DNA from 4 places in the Mesorhizobium sp. M1307 genome. Region 2 is predicted to be linked to each of the others. Evidence: predicted binding sites of a transcription regulator. Region 2 holds the regulator's gene; each other region holds the start of a gene.
What was found. Region 2 encodes LexA, which represses DNA repair genes until DNA is damaged. Its sites were predicted from a motif close to TGTTCNNNNTGTGTTCNG; they were not measured.

Region 1 (4,191 bases), on a different contig from region 2:
GGTAGAAAAAGGTGATCAGCAGCGAGGCGATATGGGCGCCGTCGACGTCGGCATCTGTCATGATGATGACCCGGTCGTAACGCAGGTCCTCGTCGCGGTATCTCGAGCGCGTGCCGCAGCCAAGCGCCTGGATGAGGTCGGATATCTGCTGGTTGGCGGCAAGCTTGTCGTTGCCGGCGCTGGCGACGTTGAGGATCTTGCCGCGCAGGGGCAGCACCGCCTGGCTGGCGCGGTCGCGCGCCTGCTTTGCCGAACCGCCGGCCGAATCGCCCTCGACGATGAACAGCTCGGCACCGGCGGCGGCATTCTGCGTGCAGTCGGCGAGCTTGCCGGGCAGGCGCAGCTTGCGCACCGCACTCTTGCGCGACACTTCCTTTTCCTGGCGGCGGCGCACCCGCTCGTCGGCGCGCGCGATCACCCATTCGAGCAGTTTCGAAGCTTCCTGCGGATTGTCGGCCAGCCAATGGTCGAACGGGTCGCGGATAGCGCTTTCGACGATGCGGATCGCCTCGATCGTCGCCAACCTGTCCTTGGTCTGGCCGACGAATTCCGGTTCGCGGATGAACACCGACAGCATGCCCGCCGCCGAGATCATCACATCCTCGGAAGTGACGATCGAGGCGCGCTTGTTGCCGACCAGGTCGGCATAAGCGCGCAAGCCGCGCGTCAGGACGTTACGGAAGCCGGCCTCATGCGTGCCGCCCTCCGCGGTCGGGATGGTATTGCAATAGGAATTGATAAAACCGTCGCCGCCGAACCAGGTCACCGCCCATTCGAGCGAACCGTGACCGCCCTGCTTCTCGCTCTTGCCGGCGAACATTTCGCGGGTGACCTGGAATTCGTCGCCGAGCGAGGCTTTCAGATAATCCTTGAGGCCGCCCGGAAAATGGAATTCTGCCTTGGCCGGCGTCGTGTCCTTTTCCCTGATCAGCGACGGATCGCAGGTCCAGCGGATTTCGACACCGCCGAACAGATAGGCCTTTGACCGCGCCATGCGGTAGAGCCGCGCCGGCTCGAAAGCAGCGCCCTTGCCGAAAATCTGCTCGTCTGGATGGAAGCGGATCTTCGTGCCGCGGCGGTTGTGCACCTCGCCGAGCTGCTCCAGGCCGGTCACAGGAATGCCGCGCGAGAACTTTTGCCGATAAAGTTTCCTTCCCAGCGCCACCTCGACCTCGAGATGGTCGGACAGCGCGTTGACCACGGAAACGCCGACACCGTGCAGGCCGCCGGACGTCTCGTAAACCTTGCTGTCGAACTTGCCGCCTGAATGCAGCGTCGTCATGATGAGTTCGAGCGCCGGCTTCTTGAATTTCGGGTGCGGATCGACCGGAATGCCGCGGCCGTTGTCTGTGACGGACAGGTATCCGTCGGCGGAAAGCTCGACATCGATGAAGGTCGCATGGCCGGCGACCGCCTCGTCCATCGAATTGTCGATGACCTCGGCGAACAGATGGTGCATCGCCTTGTCGTCGGTGCCGCCAATGTACATGCCCGGGCGGCGGCGCACCGGCTCCAGCCCCTCCAGCACTTCGATATCGGCGGCACTGTAGCTCTCGCTGGCGTCGCGGGGCGCCGGCCGCTTCGCCGCCTGCACCAGCGGGTCGGCCGGGCGCGCGGCGGCGCGAGCCGGTTGCGGCTGCTTGTCCAATTTGGCGAAAAGATCGTTGTTGTCGTCCATGCCGGTCCTGGATTCCGATGCTGCGAATCACCACCCGATACTGCCACGCTTTTTGTGGGCAGGCGACGGAGGTTCCTGTTACGTTCGAGGATAGGGCCTCTTACTGCAAAACCATTCGACAGCCAAGCGGCGGAAATGGGGTCGAGGGTGGAGCATCGACGCTTTGTAAACCTTGTCCGAAGGTTACGCCGCAAGGTTGGCTGAAAAACGATATCCGCGAACTGTCGCTGACCTAGAATGCAGTGGAACCTTCAAGAGGCTGTCGCTTAAGCATGTTGGATTACAGTTCGCTCCTGCTCGCGGCGGCGCTGTCGGGCACGTGCCTTAGCATCACCATGTTTGCGATCTGGTTCACCGCGCCAAAGGCACGCTTTGTGCTGACGGTGGCCTGCGGCATTCTCGTGCTGGTCGCACATGTCGTGTTGTTCTGGCATTACACCAGGGATCCAAGCGCCTGGCTTTGCCAGATCGTGCTTGTGCTTCTCAGCCTCGGCTTCCTGATCATCTGCCTGTCGGCTATGCAATATCTCGGCACAGGCGACTACAGGCGCGCCATCTTGCCGACCTTGGTTGCGATGGCTGTTTGCGCGGGCGCGACGTATCTCGGGTTTGATGGTGTCGGCTTTATTGTCACCTACGCGACGGTAACGGCGCTGCTCTCGCTCATCGGGGCGATGTTCTGGATTGAGGGTGGTCACGATCGCCGGATATTGCTGGTCGTCTCGTTCCTGAGCGGCGTCTGTGCGCTGTCGTTCGGACTTTGCGGCGCGGTCCTGCTGGTCACGGGCCAATGGGTGCTCGGTGTAGCACCGGACAATTGGGCCGAGCGGGTGAATTCCGTCGTGGCCGTCGCCTGCATGACCGGGCTCGGCGCATTGACGCTCTCCCTGCATCATTTGCAGGCGCAGATCGAATTGAAGGCCGAGACGATGACCGATCCATTGACCGGGCTGATGAATCGGCGGGCGTTGACGGCACTCTACGGCGAGCGGGTCTTCGGTCCGTTCATGTCCGTTGCCATGTTCGACCTCGACCATTTCAAGAGGACGAACGACGTATTTGGTCACCCGGTCGGCGACCAGGTTCTGTGCCGCTTTGCCGCCATCATCAGGAAATACGCCCGGACCGGCGTCGACGCCTTCCGGTTGGGCGGCGAGGAATTCGTGCTCGTCATGTCGCGGATGACGGAAGAGAAGGCCTATGACATTGCGAGCAAGATCAGCGTCGCCTTCGGCACGGAAGTCGTGGCCACCCAGCTCGGTCCGTTGCGAAGCACAGTCAGCGGCGGCATCGGCTTTGGCGGAACAAACGGCACCGGTCTCGACGATGTGCTGGCCGAAGCCGACGCAGCACTCTATGCGGCAAAGCGCGCCGGGCGAAATCGCGTCGTCGTCCGGGACCGGGCGAGCAAGGCCGACGGGCCGGCCTTGCGTTCTGCCTGATTGAGGTTTCTATCTTCTTGTTAGACCCATGATCTTGTCCGAAAACCGGATTCCACTTTTCGGGATCATGATCTATTCCGCCGCACCCAGATATTCCGACAGCGGCGGGCAGGAGCAGACAAGGTTGCGGTCGCCGGCGACATTGTCGATGCGCGACACCGGCGGCCAGTATTTTGCCGCCGTGTCGGCATCGCCGGCGGGGTAGGCCGCCTCCAGGCGCGAATAGGGATGGGTCCACTGGCCGGCCAACGCCTCGGCGGCGGTGTGCGGCGCATTGACTAGAGGATTGTCGGCCAACGGCCATTCGCCCTTCGCCACCTTGGCTGCCTCGCCGGCTATGGCGATCATCGCCTCGCAGAAGCGATCCAGCTCGCGCTTGGGCTCGGACTCGGTCGGCTCCACCATCAGTGTGCCGGCCACCGGGAACGACATGGTCGGTGCATGGAAACCATAGTCGATCAGCCGCTTGGCGATATCGTCGACGCTGATGCCGGCGCTGTCTTTGAGCGCGCGGGTGTCGAGGATGCATTCATGCGCAACGCGTCCGTTGCGCCCTTTGTAAAGCAGGGGGAAATGCTCGCCGAGCCGCGTCGCCACATAGTTGGCGGAGATGATCGCCGTCTCGGTCGCCTGCTTCAGGCCGGAAGCGCCCATCATACGAATATACATCCAGGTGATCGGCAGGATGGAGGCACTGCCGAACGGTGCCGCCGCCACGGCATGGGCCGAGCCTTCGGTGACGTGGCCGGGCAGATATGGCTCCAGATGCGCCTTGACGCCGATCGGGCCGACACCGGGGCCGCCGCCGCCATGCGGGATGCAGAAGGTCTTGTGCAGGTTCATGTGGCAGACATCGGCGCCGATATCGCCGGGACGGGCGAGGCCGACCAGCGCGTTGAGATTGGCGCCGTCGAAATAGACCTGGCCGCCATGGCTGTGGACGAGGGCACAAAGGTCGCGCGCGCCTTCCTCGAAGACGCCATGCGTCGAAGGGTAGGTGAACATCAGCGCCGCGAGGTTGTGCGCATGCTCGGCCGCCTTGGCCTTCAGGTCGGCCATGTCGATATTGCC
Region 2 (4,191 bases):
GAGCGGCTGCTGGATGTAGGAAAGATGCCGCTCAGCCGCATAGATGAAGGCAGGCGCGCCCGGGCCGCCATTCAGATATTTGTAGGTGCAGCCAACGGCAAAATCGGCGTTTGCCTTGTCGAGCTCGACTGGCATCGCGCCGGGGGTGTGGCAGAGATCCCAGACGATCATCGCCCCGGCTTCCTGAGCCCTGCGCGTCAGCGCCGGCATGTCGCGCAGTTCGCCCGACTTATAGTTGACGTGGTTGACCAGCACCACGGCGGTGCGTTCGTCGATCAGCTCTTCGATGGTCGGCGCGTCGACCCCCGAGAGGCGCAGCAGCGTATCTTTTCGCGTCGAAACCACACCCTCGGCCATGTAGAGGTCCGTCGGAAAACTATCGCCCTCGGCGACGATGACCTGCCGCTCCGGTCGCATGGCCATGGCGGCGTGCAGCAGCTTGTAGATGTTAGCCGATGTCGTGTCGCAGACCACCGTCTGGCCGGCCGCGGCACCGATCAGGCGCCCGAGCTGGTCGCCAAGTTCAAGCGGCATGTTGAACCAGCCGGCCGTGTTCCATGCGCGGATGAGATCATGTGACCATTCTTCGGTCGCGGCCTTGTGCAGTTCATCGAAAGCGGCACGTGAAGCAGCTCCTAGCGAATTGCCGTCGAGATAGATCACTCCTTGCGGCAACACAAAGCGGTCGCGCATCGCGCGCAGCGGATCCGCGGCATCCATCGCCTTTATGGCCACGAGATCGGGAATTCCTGTCATGATTTGTCTGCTCCCCAGGATCCAACGCAACGCCGGACACGCATCGACTGTTCTTCCATTACCTGGTTGCGCGCAGCAAGGCTCCACCGGCGAGAAGCAGCCTGACCAGGCGGTGGAAACCGGGACTTAACCCGAGGTTGGCGTTTTGAGTTCGTTTCGTTCACGGTGCATTGACCAAACCGTACAGTCGATACGGGTTCAATTCCGTGCCTTTTGCCGACCGACGGCCGATGCCAGTGCCGCCTTCTAGGATGCCAGAAGGGCGCAAACGAAAGCAGAATCAAGGCGATGAGGCTCGCGGCGGTGAAAATGCGATACGCCGGTAGGGGACGTCGTTTGTTTCCCGAGCCTTAACGCATTCATTAAACTTTAAACAGTTGCGGAACACAACTGGAACAGATAGTGTTTGTTCTGGGTTTGTTTTTCTGATTCTGTTGGGGGTCGCTATGCTGACACGCAAACAACACGAACTGCTTATGTTCATCCACGAAAGGTTGAAGGAAAGCGGTATCCCGCCTTCCTTCGACGAGATGAAGGAAGCGCTCGACCTGGCTTCCAAATCCGGAATCCACCGGCTGATTACGGCGCTGGAGGAGCGCGGCTTCATTCGCCGTTTGCCCAACCGGGCCCGTGCGCTGGAGGTGCTGCGCCTGCCTGACTCGATCGCCCCCGGCCTCAATGCGGCACGCAAGTTCTCGCCGAGTGTCATCCAGGGCAGTCTTGGGCAAGGCGGTCCTCGGCAAGGCAAGCCGACATCGTCGCGCGTGCCCGCAGCCGGAAATGACGACGATGTCGTCGCCGCCGTTTCGATCCCGGTGATGGGCCGCATCGCCGCCGGTGTGCCGATCGACGCCATCCAGCACCAGACGCATTCGATTTCGGTGCCGCCGGATATGATCATGGGCGGCGAGCATTATGCGCTCGAGGTCAAAGGCGATTCGATGATCGAGGCCGGCATTTTCGACGGCGACACGGTGATCATCCGCAATGCCGATACGGCGAGCCCCGGTGAGATCGTGGTGGCACTGGTCGACGAGGAGGAAGCGACGCTGAAGCGGTTCCGCCGCAAGGGCGCCTCGATCGCCCTGGAAGCCGCCAATCCGGCCTACGAGACGCGCATCTTCGGACCAGACAGGGTCAAGGTGCAGGGCAAGCTCGTCGGACTGATCCGCCGCTACTGAGCCCCGCCCTTGGCGCCGGCTTTGGGGTTGTCGGCCCTGCGGTATGGCGGCAGGCCCCGTGCCGCGCGTGAAAATTTCCGCTGCACGTGCCAGGGCCGGTATGATTTTTCGACCGCGAAACGGATTTCGGCGCGCGTTGCCGCTTGTGGATCGAAGTAGACGGCGGCACTTCCCGCGCGCGCCAGTTGCCGTTTGGTGACGACGAGGACCAGCCGGTCGTAGTAGCAGGGGTTATGGGCGGTGGCGTCGTCGATGACGATCAAGCTGGCAAAGGCGCAGGCTGGCCGCGCAGTATCGCGGTCCTTGGCTTGCGCGATGATCGCGCCGGATGGATGCCTGGCAAGGCAGAGGCCGTCCGTGCAAATGAACGGCATGCCCGGCGGTAGGTCGGCCGGATCGGCAATGTCGAATTGCGGGTCGTTCTGTCCAGGTGTTTCCGGCGCGACGATAGCCTCTGATGTGAGCGCGCGTTTCCAGTTGTCGATGGTGAACTCATTCGGGCGTGCCCGGTTGACCGCGAGTTCACCGCTGCCGATCGGCAGCGCGACCAGCCGTGCGTCCTCCGAGACCAATACGTCGGGTATGCGTGTCTGCGTTGTCGTCAGCAAGCCGGCGAGCGCAAAAGGAAGTGCCGCCAGCCGCAACCAGGTCGTCGCCATGCTGGCAATGACGAGGGCGATCGTCACCAGAAGGACGGATCTCAGCGAAATCAGCCCGACCGCATCGATCGGCGAGCGCTCCGAGATCCACCCGGACAGGGCGATCATCGCCGTCAGCCCCTTGCCCATGACATAGAGGAAAGGGCCATCCGCACCGAACGGCATCGCCAGCGCGCTGAGAACGGCGAAGGGCATGACGACCAGTGACACGATGGGCATGATGGCCAGATTGGCGAACAGGCTGAGCGGCGCCACGCGCTGGAAATGCCATATGGCGAAAAGCGCCGTGGCGCTCCCTGCAATGATCGAGGTCATCGCCAGACCGCACATGCCCAGCAGGACCTTTCGCGTGGCAAAGCGTAGCGGCGACAGCCGCGGCGGCGGCATGGTGGCCCTGCCGGCGCGGTAATCGGACCAGCCTGCTAGGCGCCGACAAGGGCCGCCGTCGCGGCGAAGGACATCTGGAAACTCGGACCGACCACCTCGTGCGGCGACACCAGGATGACCGCGATGGCCGAGATCGCCAGGTTGCGCATGGTGAGCGCGGCCCGGTCGAACAGCACGGCGATAAGCATCACCGCCAGCATGATGAAGCTGCGTTCGGCCGCCACGACAATGCCGGAAAAGACGAGGTAGGCCGCAATCGAAAAAAGCGCGGCGGCCGCGGCATATTTCTTGACCGGCCGTCGCGATGAGAAATCGGGAAACAGCGCGAAGGCACCCCGCAGCAGCGCCATGATGGTGCCGGCGACCAACGCCATATGCAGCCCCGAGATGGAGATGATGTGGTAGATGCCGGTGCGCCGCATCGCTTCGTTGATCTCCTCGGGAATGCCGGCGCGCACGCCGACGATCAGCGCAGCAGCAATCTCGCCCTCGGCACCGCCGATGCGGCTGCGGATATGGTCGGCGATGGATTCGCGCGCGTCTTCGATCGCGGAAGAAAGCTGCGCGGCAAGCGGCATGCTGCCCGACGACACGACTTTCGGATTGCCGAGAAAAAAGCCGCTGCCGCCGATACCGGCGAAATAGCTGTCGAAGGAGAAATCATAGCTGTCGGGCCGCACCGGGCCGGTCGGCGGCAGCAGCCGCACATAGCCCGTGATCTCGGAACCGGCGGTCAGCTCAGCCGGTATCTTCATCGCCGAAACGCGGACCCGTTCCGGCATGTAGCGCAGTGTCGGCCTGGCCGTTGAGATCACATCGATTGTCAGCCTGATGCGGCCGCTCGCCATGGGCTCGTACGATACGACGCGACCCGTCAGCCGCGTCGAGATTTCGGAGCCGAGCATATGCGTTCCGACACGCCATGTCTCGAACTTGGCGGCAAGTACGCCAAGCGCGCAGAGCAGCGCCACCATGAAGCACAGGCGCGTCCTGGGCCATGACCGCGAGACGACGGCACAAAGGGTCGCGAGGAGCGCGATTGCGATCGGCTGTGGAAAGGCCGGCTCCACCGACAGCCCGAAATAAACGACCACCCCGCATGCGAGGAACACCGGCACCAGCAGGAAGGCGATGCCGCGGTCGAGTTCCAGGCCGGCTGCCGTGGTTACGCTGTTGCGGATACGGGACGGTGACGGGAGGCGGAAACG
Region 3 (4,191 bases), on a different contig from region 2:
CTTGTTGCCTTCGATGGCCGAGATGTTGCCGTTGCCGAATTTCTGGTGGAAGACGCGGTCGCCGACGCTGAAGGGGGACGGCGTGTCGGCGACGGATTTGGCGACCAGCTCGCCGTCGATTGTGCGGCCCTTGACCGAGGTGCGGCCGGCGCCGTAGCCGGAGTCGGTTTCGCCATAGCCGATGCGCTCGACCTGGTGGCCGGAGCGCGTGCCCCAATTGCGGTCGGTGGCCTCGGTGCGGTTGGCTTGGGCGCGCTGCCAGCCCGGTGTCGCATAGGTGCTGGAGAAAGCGCCGGATTTTTCAGCACCGTTATTGCCGCCAATGTTGTCGAAGCGCGATGCTCCATAGGGGTTCTGCCTGCCTGCCCCTTGGCCGCCGCGACCGGAGGCGAACGAGCCGCCGCCGTAGGAATTGCCGTAACCGCCGTAGCTGTTGCCGCTCTCGGCGACCTCGACATGGGCTTCCGGCAACTCGTCGAGGAAGCGTGACGGGATGGTCGACTGCCAGAGGCCGTGGATGCGGCGGTTGGAGACGAACCAGATGTGCAGGTTCTTCTTGGCGCGGGTCAAGCCGACATAGGCAAGCCGGCGCTCCTCCTCCAGCCCGGAGCGGCCACCCTCGTCGAGCGAGCGCTGGTGCGGAAAAAGACCTTCCTCCCAACCAGGGAGAAAAACGGTCTCGAATTCGAGGCCCTTGGCCGAATGCAGCGTCATGATGTTAACGGCGTCGAGCTCGGCGTTCTGCTCGGCGTCCATGACGAGTGCGACGTGTTCGAGGAAGGAGCGCAGCGATTCGTACTCCTCCATGGAGCGGATCAGTTCTTTTAAGTTCTCGAGCCGGCCGGGCGCTTCAACCGAGCGGTCGTTCTTCCACATGTCGGTGTAGCCGCTCTCCTCGAGAATGGTCTCGGCGAGCTCGGTGTGCGGCGTGGTTTCCAGCGCCTTCTGCCAGCGCTCGAAATTGGCCGATACCTCGCGCAGTGCGGCGCGCGGCTTCGGCTTCAACTCGTCGCTTTCGGCGAGTTTTGCCGCCGCCTCCAGCATCGGGATGCGCAGGGCGCGTGCGGTGTCGTGGATCTGGCGGATGGTGGCCTCGCCAAGGCCGCGCTTCGGCACGTTGACGATGCGCTCGAAGGCGAGGTCGTCGGCGCCTTGCGCGACGACGCGGAAGAAGGCCAGCGCATCGCGGATTTCGAGGCGCTCGTAGAAGCGCGGGCCGCCGATGACGCGGTAGTTGAGGCCGAGCGTGACGAAGCGGTCCTCGAATTCGCGCATCTGGAAGGAGGCGCGGACGAGGATCGCCATGTCGTTGAGATTGTGCTTCTGGCGCTGATAGGCCTCGATGGTCTCGCCGACGGCGCGGGCCTCCTCCTCGGAATCCCAGGCGGCGTGGACATGCACCTTCTCGTCGTCCTCGGCGATCTTTTCGGTGAACAGCGTCTTGCCGAAACGGCCCTCATTGTGGGCGATGAGGTGGGAGGCGGTGCCGAGGATGTGCGCGGTCGAGCGATAGTTGCGCTCCAGCCGGATGATGGTGGCGCCGGGGAAATCCTTGTCGAAGCGCAGGATGTTGTCGACCTCGGCGCCGCGCCAGCCATAGATCGACTGGTCGTCGTCGCCGACGCAGCAGATATTTACGGTGGACAGGCGCGGGCTTCCCTCCCCCTCGAGGGGAGGGTGGCCGGGCGAAGCCCGGTCGGGTGGGGTCCGTGCGGCAGTGCTCGACCTACCGGCGGCAGTGCTCCACGCTCTAGCGGTGCCTTCTGCGGCAACCCCCTCCGCCCGCTTCGCGGGCACCTCCCCCTCAAGGGGGGAGGATTGCGGCCGTTGTGCCAACAGCCGCAGCCACATGTACTGGGCGGTGTTGGTGTCCTGATATTCGTCGACGAGGATGTAGCGGAAGCGCTTATGGTATTCCTTCAGCACGTCCGGATTGGCGCGGAAGATGCGGATCGGGTGGCATAGGAGATCGCCGAAGTCGCAAGCGTTCAGCGTTTTCAGCCGCTCCTGATAGGCCTTATAGAGCTCGCGGCCCTTGCCGTTGGCGAAGGCACGGGCATCGCCCTCGGGGATGTCGGCGGGACCGAGGCCCTTGTTCTTCCAGCCGTCGATCATCTGGGCGAACTGCTTGGCCGGCCAGCGCTTGTCGTCCAGCCCTTCGGCCTGGATAAGCTGCTTGATCAGGCGCACGACATCGTCGGTGTCGAGAATGGTGAAGTCGGATTTGAGCCCGGCCAGCTCGGCATGTCTGCGCAGCAGCTTCACTCCAATCGAGTGGAAGGTGCCGAGCCACGGCATGCCCTCGACATTGCCTTCGCCGATCAACAGGCCGATGCGCTGCTTCATCTCGCGCGCCGCCTTGTTGGTGAAGGTGACGGCGAGGATCTGCGAGGGGAAAGCCTTGCCGGTGGCAAGGATGTGGGCGATGCGGGTGGTCAGGACGCGCGTTTTGCCGGTGCCGGCGCCGGCCAGCACCAGCACCGGGCCTTCGGTGGTTTCCACCGCCAGCCGCTGCTCGGGGTTGAGGCCGTTGAGATAATCGGGCGCGTTGTTCTGGTTGCTGCGGGCAGCCATGGCGCGCGCGGCAATGCCCGACGGGGCCACGGGCCGCGCGTTCGGTTCGTCAAAAAAGGGCATGTCTTCCGAAAAGCCGGACATCTCCCCCCGAATGTAGTGATTCGGCAGCGAAAGGCCAGAAGTGTCTCCGTTTTGTTCTCTGTCCAGTCGGTAGACTCACAATCTGAATGGGTCTGCTAACCAAAACGCCGGGCTTGCGATGGGCCGGCACCGTAAAACGCCGAGCTTGCTTGACAGGGGAAGCGGGCCGGAGAAAGTTGCGTGGGGGCAGGAACGCAATGCGGGGTTGCCCATGGACGCGTCGCGGAGCGCACCAGTCGAAGGAGCACCGTCTTGGCTGTGGTCATCACCTCCCTGATCCTTTTCCTCATCGGCCTGGCGATTGGCGGCGGCGGCATCTGGCTCGTGACGCTGGGCGGCAGCTGGTACTACGTCATCGTCGGTCTAGCTTTCCTTGTCGCGGCCTGGCTGCTCTACAGGCGCAGATCCACGGCGCTGTGGCTCTACGCGGCGATCGTGCTCGGCACGCTCGCCTGGGCGGTCTGGGAGATCGGCTTCGACTGGTGGGAGCTCGGCCCGCGCGGCGGCATCATCGTGCTTGTCGCGCTATGGCTGTTGACGCCATGGGCGCGGCGCGGGCTTACCGGTCCCGACGGACGCGCGCCGCTGATCCTCGCCGTGCTGGCCTCGCTTGCCGTCGCCGGCTATTCGATGACGACCGATCCAAAGGATATTACGGGTGAACTCAACACCGACAAGGTGACGCCGACGGCCGATCTTGGCGGCAACGTGCCGGCTGGCGAATGGCACTATTACGGTCGCACGCAATACGGCCAGCGCTATTCGCCGCTCGACCAGATCACCGCCGAAAACGTTGCCAATCTGCAGCCGGCCTGGACCTATCGCACCGGCGACGTGAAAGGGCCCGACGACATCGGCGAGACGACCTATCAGGTGACGCCGCTAAAAATCGCCGACACGCTCTACATCTGCACGCCGCATAATTTCGCCATCGCGATCGATGCCGCGAGCGGTAAGGAGAAATGGCGCTTCGATCCGCAGGTCAAGCTCAACAAGGACCGCCAGCACCAGACCTGCCGCGGCGTGGCCTATTATGCCGATGCCAAGGTCGCCGCCGGCCAGCCCTGCGCCACACGCATCTACCTGCCGACATCCGACGCCCGGCTGATCGCGCTCGATGCGGCGAATGGCCAGGTCTGCCCGACTTTCGCCGAAGGCGGCACGCTGAACCTGCTCGCCAACATGCCATATCCGAAGCCGGGCTATTATTATTCGACCTCGGCGCCGCTGATCGTCGCCAACAAGATCATCGTCGGCGGCGCGGTCAACGACAATTATTCGACGCAGGAGCCGTCCGGGGTCATCCGTGCCTACGATGCCGACACCGGCGCGCTGTTGTGGAATTGGGATTCGGGCAATCCCGACCAGACGATGCCGCTGCCGCCGGACCAGACCTACACCAACAACTCACCCAACATGTGGTCGACGGCAAGCGCCGACGAGAAGCTCGGCCTGCTTTATGTGCCGCTCGGCAACAAGACGCCGGACCAGCTCGGCGCCGGGCGCAGCGCCAATGACGAGAAATTCTCCTCG
Region 4 (4,191 bases), on a different contig from region 2:
CGCAACGCTTTTGGTCTGACGACCAGGGCCGCCTCGAATGTCGCATTTGCAGGAGGAGGGCGGGCCCGGGCGGCACATCAGAACCAATCTGCATAACGAGGTGGCCAGCAAGCAGGCCGCCTGGCTCGGGCGCGGCAGATCATTCACACGTGAACCATTCGCCAATCGAGCGGGGACACCCTAATTGGTGGTGACTTGCGTCACCGCCACGCCGGTTATCCTGCCGTTCCCGGCTGTGTAGGTGAGCGTCTGCGTGACCGTGGCGTCCTTCTCGTCGGGAGACGAAGGAGGATAAGAGGCGGCGAAGCCGAAATGGCCGTAACGATCGGGCTTGGCGGCGCCAAATTTCGCGGCCACGTCGCTCAGCGGCGCTCCGACGCCGGGCGTATCGAGTTCAATAGCTGTCAGGCTGGCAGGCGCGCCGGCGCATCCTTCCGGCACCTTGCCTTCCGGGTTCGGCTCCAGGGTGACGGACAGGACACCATGGTCGGAGCCGCCCATCTCGCCGGATACGAACCAGAAGATCGACGGCGATCCGCCGGCGTCGGGGCCGGCATAGCAAAGCCAGTGGCGTGAATCTCCGGCGTCACCTTCATCGTGCATCGCTCCGCCGAAGGCTTTTTCGACATCGGCAAGCGTGGTTTCCTCAAGCTTTATCTCCAGCGGCCCAGCCTTGACCTGCTTGAACAGCGGGCTGGCCAGCGGCGAGTTGATATCGCCCAGGGATGGAATCGCCCGGTCCGGGTTGAGCGGCTTGGCCAGCGTCGTTGCGTTGGTCACCAGTCCGGCAACGATGAGCGCGAAATATCCGGCGTTCTGTCCCATGCCGATCTCCTGTCGTTCGAAGTGAGGGCGGAAGGATTTGCGAGCGGGTGCTACCCTGTCTGGCTGATACCCAAACCGGTGCACGACGAACTGGTCCCAAGATAAATTCACAACGGCGCAGCCTTCAACGTCATTCCGGCGACTTGGCAACCAAAGTGCAATCGAGGCTCACAATTCCTTTTCGGCCAGCTCGCGAAACGCGTCGGGAACCGACCGCTGTAGCTCGAGCGCGACCGAGGCGTAGCCCACCGCCTCCCAGCCGAAGCGGTCGCGGATCTTGTCGACGGCGCGATCCGCGGTCCAGCGCGCCGCGCCCTTGCTGGTGCCGGGGCGGCGGCGATCGTCGTCGAGCCCGAGCGGCAGTTCCAGTTGCAGGCCGGCATGCTGCTCCAGATGCGATACGGCGATCGCCAGCAGCGAGATTGTCTTTTCGTGCGGATGGTCGATGAGCACCTTGCGCACCAGCGCCTCGGCGATCTCGGCCAGCATGGCGGTCGCCGAAATCGGCTGATCGAGCGTGATCGAGCGCGTCACCGAGCGCAAATCGGCAAAGCGGACGCGAACCGTCACCGTGCGGCCGGGCCGGGATTTCGCCCGCAATCTTGTGGCGACCCTGTCGGCCAGATGCAGCAAAGCCGGCACGAAGACCTGCTCCTCGGCCGGTTTTCGGCCAAGCGCCGACTGCGCACCCGCCGAGCGCGCCCGGCGCTGCGTCTCGAGCCTGCGCGGGTCGCGGTTCCACGCCAGCGCGTTGAGTTTCTCTCCCGCCGCCGGCCCGAGCAGGCGCTCAAGCGCCGCACCATTGGTCTTCGCCAGCTCGCCGATGGTGTTGACGCCGATGCCGGCCAGCCGCTGCCTGGTGACCGGGCCGACGCCCCACATCAGCTCGACCGGCAGGTGGTGCAGGAACTCCAGCTCGTGGCGCGGATCGACCACCACCAGCCCGTCCGGTTTTGCGACCTGTGAGGCGATCTTGGCCAGATGCTTGGTGCGGGCTACGCCGACCGAGATCGGCAGGCCGACCTCGGCCCGCACGCGGCGGCGGATCTTGCCGGCGATCTCGGCCGGCGAGCCGAACAAATGGATGCAGCCGGCGACGTCGGCAAAGGCCTCGTCGATCGAAATCCGCTCGACCACCGGCGTGAAATCGCCGAGCACCTTGATTGCCGCATCGCCCAGCCGCTGATAGTCCTTGAAATGGCCGCCGACGAAGATGAGTTGCGGGCAGAGTTCCCGCGCCCGCCGTCCCGGCATACCGCCGCGCACGCCGAACGCCTTGGCTTCATAGGATGCGGCAAGCACTACCCCGCCGCCGACGGCAATCGGCTTGCCGCGCAAGGCCGGGTCGAGCAATTGTTCGACCGAGGCATAGAAGGCATCCAGATCCGCGTGGAGGATGTTGGCTTCCATCCGGCCCGTTCGCCCGCGGCGGTTCGAACGCCGCATTGTCTCGAGTTGTGATGAGAACATAAAGAGAACATTGTGGGTGAATTGTCAAGCAGCGCGGAGGCCGCCGCAGCTGACGAGCGCACGGCAATGTTCAGCCGCACAGCCGATCGCGGGCCTGCATCAGCGCGAATCCCAACAGGTTCTCGCCGCGCCACAGCAGCGGGTTCATCGCCCTCTCGTCATCCGCCGCAAGGCCGATACCCCACACCCGGTCGACAGGGCTCGCCTCGACCAGCACCCGGTCATGCGTCGACAACAGATATTCGCGCAGCGCCGCGTTCTGACGGAACTTCTGAAAGCTCCCTTCAGTCACGATGCGATATTTGTCTGCATCCCATTTGGTGCCATCGAAGCCGCTCACCTGGCGGCCAAGCTGCTTTGCCTGCTTGGGGCTCGCCGCCCTGAGGATTTGTGTTGCCGTCGGAGCATCACCGAACAGTCGTGCCTTCTCGGCCATCATCCAGTGTTCGGCAGTCGGATAGCTCAGGCCATCGACGGTAAAGGGCGCATGCCACCACTGGCTGAAGCACGACGTGGTTATGCGGCCGTCCTTAGACGGCTGATGGCCCCAGAAGAACAGGAACTTCTGCCGGGGTTTTGCGCGAAAGGTTTTCTCAAGCCAGGTTCGGTCGTAAATCATGGGCGGATGGAGCAGGGCGAAAGGCCGGCTTGTCAATGCTCCATCCAGAGTGGGTAGCGAAGATGAGCGGTCGGCGCTGAATGCGATGAAATGCTGATCTACAGCGCCATCTTGTAGCCGAGATGACTGGCGGTGAAGCCGAGGCGCTCGTAAAAAGCGTGCGCCTCCCGTCGACCTTTGTCCGTGGTGAGCTGGACGAAGCTGCAATTGCGCGAACGGCATGTTTCAATCGCCCATTCGATCATCAGCTTGCCGACGCCGCGAGAGCGCCATTGCCGGGCGACGCGAACGCCTTCGATCTGGCCGCGCCAGGCGCCTTTTCTCGAAATGCCTGGAAGGAAGCTGAGCTGCAGCGTTCCGACCACTTGCCCGGCGTTGACGGCGACGGCCAGCAACTGGTTGGGATCGGTATCGATTGCGCTGAAGGCATCGAGGTAGGATGGCGCGAGCGGCGTGGACGGGTCTTCCCGGTTCGCGCCGAGCACGTCGTCGGCAAGCATTGCAACAATTGCCGGCAGGTCGGGCGCTTGCGCGCGACGGAATTTGATCTCGCTCATCGCGTGGAGACATACGGCGCGGATTTGGGGACGACAAGCGTGAAGGGATGCAACTTTGCCGGTCTACTGGAAAGCAGCCGTTGAAAGACCTATGACAGGCGAGATCGGGAGGCTACGAAATGGATGTTCCAGCCAGCATGAAGGCTGAATTGGCAGCCTGGAACAATGGGTCCGGCATCGATCTACAAAGCTGGGTCGGGTGCGAGGGCCGATTTGCGCTTGCTGTGGGATACAGCACCATTTTCTGGCCGAAATTCGTGACGTTCGAACGCTACGTTTTGATGAAAGGGTTTAGCGAGGAAGGCCTGCGAAGCTTTGAACGAGACCCCAACGCCACACGACAGTCCGTGGAAGCGGTTATGAACCACCTGCACATTGCCGACATTCACGCCTTCGGCGCCGCCGACATTTCTCGCGACAAGCTCGTGTTTCTCGGCTCGGTTCTCAAGGAGATTTATGAGGCAAAACTGCAATGGCAGTTTGCGAACCGAAGGTTTGTCGTCGAGTTTTTCGCTTCAGACTCCAGAGACCTGGAGGATTATCAGCTGTCTTTCTGGCAAGCAGACTAGGGCAATGGGCGAGGCGAGCAACTTAGCGAGGGTCAACCCTTCATGCGGATCGAAATCGAGGGTGTCTCCCTGGAGACGTTGAGGGCGCTGTCGCGCGCGGACCAGGATGCGTTGCTGACGTTCGGCCGGCCGATCTCCTTCGCCATGGGCA

Region 1: parE (DNA topoisomerase IV subunit B) is a predicted target of LexA. The motif match lies at 1,749-1,766, and genes of this name have one in related genera.
Region 3: NKH16_RS21665 (ATP-dependent helicase) is a predicted target of LexA. The motif match lies at 2,700-2,717, and genes of this name have one in related genera.
Region 4: dinB (DNA polymerase IV) is a predicted target of LexA. The motif match lies at 2,288-2,305, and genes of this name have one in related genera.

The regions. Positions count from the first base shown of each region.
Region 1 covers NZ_JAMYLR010000049.1:9,464-13,654, reverse strand. The annotation lists gene parE (DNA topoisomerase IV subunit B) at 1-1,678, opposite strand, end outside; gene NKH16_RS30445 (GGDEF domain-containing protein) at 1,951-3,120, shown strand; gene gcvP (aminomethyl-transferring glycine dehydrogenase) at 3,193-4,191, opposite strand, start outside.
Region 2 covers NZ_JAMYLR010000001.1:190,518-194,708, reverse strand. The annotation lists partial or broken gene kynU (kynureninase) at 1-756, opposite strand, end outside; gene lexA (transcriptional repressor LexA) at 1,203-1,937, shown strand; partial or broken gene NKH16_RS00900 (ComEC/Rec2 family competence protein) at 1,931-4,191, opposite strand, start outside.
Region 3 covers NZ_JAMYLR010000021.1:64,398-68,588, reverse strand. The annotation lists gene NKH16_RS21665 (ATP-dependent helicase) at 1-2,658, opposite strand, end outside; gene NKH16_RS21660 (glucose/quinate/shikimate family membrane-bound PQQ-dependent dehydrogenase) at 2,911-4,191, shown strand, end outside.
Region 4 covers NZ_JAMYLR010000026.1:26,852-31,042, reverse strand. The annotation lists gene NKH16_RS23595 (hypothetical protein) at 1-19, shown strand, start outside; gene NKH16_RS23590 (hypothetical protein) at 181-825, opposite strand; gene dinB (DNA polymerase IV) at 994-2,235, opposite strand; gene ybiA (riboflavin biosynthesis intermediates N-glycosidase) at 2,366-2,914, opposite strand; gene NKH16_RS23575 (GNAT family N-acetyltransferase) at 3,013-3,471, opposite strand; gene NKH16_RS23570 (hypothetical protein) at 3,591-4,040, shown strand; gene NKH16_RS23565 (hypothetical protein) at 4,083-4,191, shown strand, end outside.